2 linked regions of the Flexistipes sp. genome follow. The protein of the gene in region 1 interacts with the protein of each later gene in a pairwise test. Links are inferred from orthologs where the notes say so. Each region holds a gene or a part of one and is shown in the gene's direction. Other genes may lie near its edges.

Region 1 (3,066 bases):
CACCGGTAAAAGGATAGGTTGTACCGATAGTTTCACCTATACATATATATCTGCTGCTTTTATTATTTAATAAATGCCCTGTTTTTAACCCGCATCTTAAAACCGCGCCTTTAAGTTTTGTTTCGCCTGTTTTAGCCGCAACAATCTTTCCAGCCTCAGTGAATCCTTTCAAAAACTCATCATGAACCTTTTTGAGGTTGTTTACGCCTTTTTTGCCGTAAAAAGCGCAGCAGCCGGTATTATACAAACCGCTGCCCAATGGAAAAATCCAGGCATATCCGGGAATAATGGAACGCTCGTATGATACAAACATCTTATCTGTTATATAATCAGACTGTATATATTTCCTTACACCGACAGCTTCCGGTTTGCAGTTTATTTTATCCGAAACGCTTGGCTTTAAAAGATTAATGTCCGTGCCGGTGGCAATGATACCGAAATTTGAACTAAATGATTCTCCTTCAGCAGAATGACATACAAAACAATCATTCCCCTCTTCAACTCCGTTAATCTTTTTGGGTAAAAACTTTACACCTTTTCCCGTTGCATGTTTTAGAAGAATATTATCAAAAATTTCTCTTTTTATGGTGAAATACTCGCCGGGAATAACGACTTTTGTGCCGAATGAGCTGTAAAAAAAGGTTTCATCTATATAATTGGCGTTCTTTTCGACATCATCATATACTCCACATCTTTTTAAACATTTTATGGAATCATTAAGCAGACCGTCACCACACACTTTCTCTCGGGGGAAATCTTTTTTGTCAAAAATTAATACACTTAGCCCTGCTTCAGACAATTTGCAGGCCGAAATACTCCCGGCCGGACCGGCACCTATTATAATAACATCCCATCTTTTGTTCATACAAGATCCTGGTATTTCTTTTTAAAATACTCACCACTGCCATAGTGCTAAAATAAGGGAAAAATACGTTTGCCTTGCCAAATATACAATTGTTATTTTATTTTATACAACTATGATAAGAATAATCAACTTAATCCTTGCAGTCACATTTATTTTCATTCAGCAGATTTCCATTAATACCTTTTTGTACGCTGAGAACACACCTGAAAATATAATCCTTATGATCGGAGACGGGATGGGAAGCTCTCACATTAAAGCTGCCAAGCTCGTAAAAAGCGGCAAGGACAAAAAGTTATTTATGCAGAAGCTGGAAGTGCAAGGCTATATCAGGACACTTTCTGCGAATGGAGAAATCACTGATTCTGCAGCTGCAGCTACAGCTATGGCAACTGGCACAAAAACAAATAACGAAATTATAGGAAAAGATCCCGATTACAATAACTTAAAGAATATATTAGAATACGCCGAGAAATACGGTAAATCAACGGGCATTGTGACCACTGTTCAGCTGACTCATGCCACTCCTGCGGCATTCGCAACCCATGTACGAAACAGATATCAGATGGAAGAAATAGCTATGCAGATTATAAATAAAAATATTGAAGTGCTTTTTGGAGGAGGAGAGAACTATTTTTTACCTGAAAATCAAAAAGGTTGTTTTGCCGGTGAAGGAAAACGGGATGACGGCATTAACCTGATAAGCAAAGCAGTTAAGAACGGCTACGTTTATGTTTGCTCTAAGCAGGAACTTAAAAATCTTGATACCGGTATCACAAATCGCGTACTTGGCTTGTTCGGTGCGGAAGAGATAACAAGACCAATTAAACCTAATTTGGCGTTGTTAACAAAGAAAGCTGTTAAAATACTTTCAGACGATCCGGATGGCTTTTTCTTAATGGTGGAAGCCGGACAGATTGATTGGGCAAGCCATGAAAATAATGCAGATGATATGCTGAACAGTATGCTGCAATTCGATAAGGCTGTTAAAACAGCTTATCAGTTACCTCAGACATCAGAAACTCTCCTCATTGTGACATCGGATCATCAAACGGGAAAATTTGAAATCACAGCGGATAAGGAATCTCTTTTTGCAGACGGACCATTCTATATGCCTGACGGCACGAAATTTTTTATACAGTGGAATAGCGACGAACATACCGCTGATAAAATAAAAATATTTGCTTCCGGCGTTAACGCTGAAATGTTCAAAGGAACACATGAAAACACTCTTATTTTTGATGTAATTTACCGCTCATTAAAAATGAAAAATTAGCTTAACATTTTGATAGTGGGATTTTATAGACCTGTGAGTTCACCTACACCTACGAAGTGTGGAAATGGCATTTACAGAAACGATGTTATCAACTTCCTCAAAAACATCAGCCTTTTCCTATACCTTTCTCCTTTGCTTCTAGTTCCCCACTTCTCTATCTTGCTACCTCACTATTTACCCTTTACAGCATTACAGCCGCATTTCTGAAACATTTAATGATTTGCTTATCACAATTTTATCACAGCGGCTTAAATAAAAAACTAAATTGTTAATAAGAATGGAGAAAAAGAGAGCGGGTGACGGGACTCGAACCCGCGACCTCAACCTTGGCAAGGTCACGCTCTACCAGCTGAGCTACACCCGCGGTATATGTAAAATACCAAGGCAATGATAACCACCCAAAAGTGCGAGTGGAGGGACTCGAACCCCCACGCCGAAGGCACTAGATCCTAAGTCTAGCGCGTCTACCAGTTCCGCCACACTCGCTGAAATCAGGGAAAGGGTGAGTGACGGGATTTGAACCCGCGACCACTGGAGCCACAATCCAGTGCTCTACCGAGCTGAGCTACACCCACCATAACACGCGCCCGGCACGATTCGAACGTGCGACCTACGGATTAGAAGTCCGTTGCTCTATCCAGCTGAGCTACGGGCGCAAGTATACACCCGTTTAAAGCCGGGCGTACGAGACTGATATCATTAGCAAATAGTATATAAATTGTCAACAATTTTTGCAATAAGACAACATCAGAATATTGAAGTAGTGCCTTTATGTCCGTGAAAGGTGATGCGTGACCCGTAATGCGTGAGGGGTCATGGGTAATGGGTGATGGGTTAGGGTGATTCATAAAGCGTTGCGAAATTCAAGGTAGTTGAAGTGGTTGAAAAAGTTGAGACGGTTGAATAAACTGCTTGTGCAGAAAGCATT
Region 2 (3,448 bases), on another replicon or contig:
TGGATACACGAAAAAATATTTCAGAATATCCCTGATGATTTTCAGAGAAAGGGTATTCTGATGATGTTCCATAAAATAATGGATATAACAGGCGATATTATAATTTCAACATACTATGAGGACATAATAAAGAAATACAGTAAAGTTTTCAGTTTAAAAAACTTTATTGTGGATATAAGTGAACGTTTTTCACTTTTTATGCACTTTATACTTGTAGCTATTTTAATATTTCTTACAATCGCCGCAACAATATTTTTTGGATATGACAGTTTGGGACTGCTTTCGAAAAATACTGAGCACGTTTTGATAACATCACTGGGCTCGCTGCTTATAATATGGGTACTTGTGGAATTGCTGCATACGGAGATACAGATAATAAAAGGGGGAAAATTCAAAATCAGTATTTTTGTTGGAGTTGCCCTCATTGCATTTGTCAGAGATCTGCTTATACTTACCCTAAAACAGGAAACTGACAGCATTACTACTTATTTTGTGCTTGCATCTATTATGGTTTTGGGTTTAATTTACTGGCTTATTGCAAGACAGGAGCAACAGGGAACAAGAAGGAGCATTAAATGATAAAACAGGTGGCAAAAAAAATATTCGGAACACACAACGACCGGTTCTTGAAAAAATGCCGGCCGATAGTTGAACGGATAAACAGCTTTGAAGATAAGATGGCCGGACTTTCCAATGAAGAGCTTGCACAAAAGACGGAAAAATTCCGGAATGAACTTTCATCAGGCAGAACGCTTGATGATATAATGGAAGAAGCTTTTGCTGTTGTAAGGGAAGTCAGTAAAAGAACGACCGGGCTGAGACATTTTGACGTCCAGCTTATCGGTGGTTATGTAATGCACAAAGGCAAGATTGCCGAGATGAAAACAGGTGAGGGGAAAACACTTGTTGCAACCCTTTCTCTCTACCTGAACGGCATAGAAAGTAAGGGAGCACACCTTGTCACTGTAAACGACTATCTCGCCAGAAGGGACGCAGCGTGGATGGGTCCGATATATCTCTTTCTGGGACTGACAGTGGGGGTTATACAGCCTGATAAATCATTTTACGTGGATTGGGATGATATAGAAAACTTCACCACTAAATTAGTCCCATGTGAAAGGAAACAGGCTTACGATTGTGATATAACATACGGGACAAACAACGAATTCGGTTTTGATTATCTCCGTGATAATATGAAATATGATTTTTCAGATTACGTTCAGCGGGAACTTAACTATGCCATCGTTGACGAAGTGGACAGTATTCTTATAGACGAAGCCAGAACTCCTCTTATCATAAGCGGCCCCACAGAGGAAAGTACCGACAAGTATTATACAATAAACGCTGTGGTGAAAAACCTGAAAAACGAGGAGCATTACACAATCCAGGAAAAGGAAAAAACCGCCTCTCTTACCGACAAAGGGATTTCATATGTTGAAAAAGCTCTTGGTGTTGAAAACCTTTATGATATAAGGAATATTGACACCCTTCATTTTGTAAACAACGCCCTGAAGGCCCATGCCGTTTTCAAGAAGGATGTGGATTACGTTGTCCAGAATGGTGAAGTCATCATTGTTGATGAGTTTACCGGAAGATTAATGCCGGGCAGAAGGTATTCAGACGGTCTTCATCAGGCGCTGGAAGCCAAAGAGGGCGTAAAGATAGAAAGTGAAAACCAAACACTGGCCTCAATAACATTTCAGAATTATTTCAGAATGTACAATAAGCTTGCTGGTATGACAGGTACTGCCGAAACAGAAGCCGGGGAATTTATGCAGATATATTCCCTGGGTGTAATCGTTGTACCTACTCACATGCCCATGATCAGAACAGACTATCCTGACCAAATATACAGAACACTGGATGAGAAATACAAAGCCATCAGCCGTGAAATTGATGAAATGCATAAAAAGGGAAGACCTGTCCTCGTGGGTACCGTTTCCATCGAAAAATCAGAAATCCTGAGCAAGCTCTTATCCAAACTGGGTGTACCACATGAAGTGCTGAATGCCAAAAACCATGAGCGGGAAGCAACTATTGTGGCCAAAGCGGGGGATAGAGGGGCAGTTACAATTGCTACCAACATGGCCGGTAGAGGTACTGATATAAAAATTAATGAAGAAGTTAAATCTCTCGGTGGACTGCACATTGTAGGATCTGAGCGTCATGAATCAAGAAGGGTTGACAATCAGCTGCGAGGCAGATCAGGAAGACAGGGGGATCCCGGATCATCCAGGTTTTTCCTCTCCTTAGAAGATGATTTGCTGAGAATATTCGGCTCAGAAAAGATCTCCTACATAATGAACAAGCTCGGAATAGAAGAGGGCGAGTCAATAGAACATCCCATGATTACCAGAGCTATAGAAAACGCTCAGAAAAAAGTGGAAGCTATGCATTTTGAAATCAGAAAGCATCTGCTTGAATACGATGACGTAATGAACCAGCAAAGGCAAATCATCTACTCACTGAGAAGAGAGATTCTGGAAGGAAAAGACATTGAGTCCATTTTACTTGAAAATATAGAAAATGTCGTTGACAGCCTTTTTGAAAGATATGTTAATTCCGAAATTATCGATCCGGAAGGCCTCTCCGGTGAAATAAAAAAAATATTTGATCTGGATTTCTCTGTGGACGGCATAGATGATAAGAATGCCTCTGAATACAGGGAAAGCTTACTCGAGCAGGCCAAGGAAAAACTCGAACATAAAAAGAAAGAATTCGGAGAGCATTTCACCGGTTTTGCAAGATTTCTTATGATGAATGTCCTGGATACAAAATGGAAGGATCATCTGCTCAGCATGGATTATTTGAGAGACAGCGTAGGCTTGAGGGGGTACGGCCAGAAAGACCCCTTAATCGAATACAAAAAGGAGTCCTACAACCTGTTTGTGGGGATGATGGAAAGTATAGGATTTGAAACGGTTGAATATATGATGCGCGTCCAGGTCAAAATTGACGAAGATGTCCAGTTAAAAGAAAAAGAGAGAAAAACCACAGAAGAAAGGAGGGATATTTTCTCCGAAAATCGGGGAGAGGGCGGAGAGAAAAGACAGCCGGTCAAAAGATCACAGCCTAAGGTGGGAAGAAATGATCCATGTCCTTGCGGAAGCGGGAAAAAATACAAAAAATGCTGCGGAGCAAATGAAAAAGCGGGTTAAGCAATGCGCTTTTCAAATTTTTAACTCCAATTTTAAGAATTATTTCTTTTTTACAATCCCTCTGCCGAACCTCCTTAATGGCTTATGGTAGTAAGGTGTACTTACCTGCCTGACATCTTCAACGGTGTAAAATGCTTTAGGGTTATATTTATGGACTACATCCAGAAACTTTTGCAGTTCTTTCCTTTTGACCACACTGAAAAGAAGTTTTACGGGGCCGTCCCTTCCCTGACCGTCAACATCGGTAACAAGGTACCCGATTTTTCTTAAATCGTTTATAATGACATATG

Evidence for each region.
Region 2: the proteins of UMU13_RS01895 (region 1) and secA interact in binary tests that used the Escherichia coli proteins (3 or more experiments, as listed by UniProt). The link is inferred for Flexistipes sp. from one-to-one orthologs.

Annotation. Positions count from the first base shown.
Region 1 is NZ_JAXKVW010000002.1:39,013-42,078, reverse strand. The notes cover bases 249-3,057. They hold UMU13_RS01895 (alkaline phosphatase), read left to right. Parts: upstream 249-977; coding sequence 978-2,138; downstream 2,139-3,057. Other genes in these bases: UMU13_RS01900 (geranylgeranyl reductase family protein), read right to left, coding at 249-865. Outside these bases: more of UMU13_RS01900, read right to left, coding at 1-248.
Region 2 is NZ_JAXKVW010000001.1:182,895-186,342, forward strand. Bases 176-3,366 are described here. They hold secA (preprotein translocase subunit SecA), read left to right. Parts: upstream 176-575; coding sequence 576-3,158; downstream 3,159-3,366. Other genes in these bases: UMU13_RS00805 (phosphate-starvation-inducible PsiE family protein), read left to right, coding at 176-579; UMU13_RS00815 (DUF2179 domain-containing protein), read right to left, coding at 3,198-3,366. In the rest of the region: more of UMU13_RS00805, read left to right, coding at 1-175; more of UMU13_RS00815, read right to left, coding at 3,367-3,448. UniProt on the Escherichia coli protein: Required for protein export, interacts with the SecYEG preprotein conducting channel.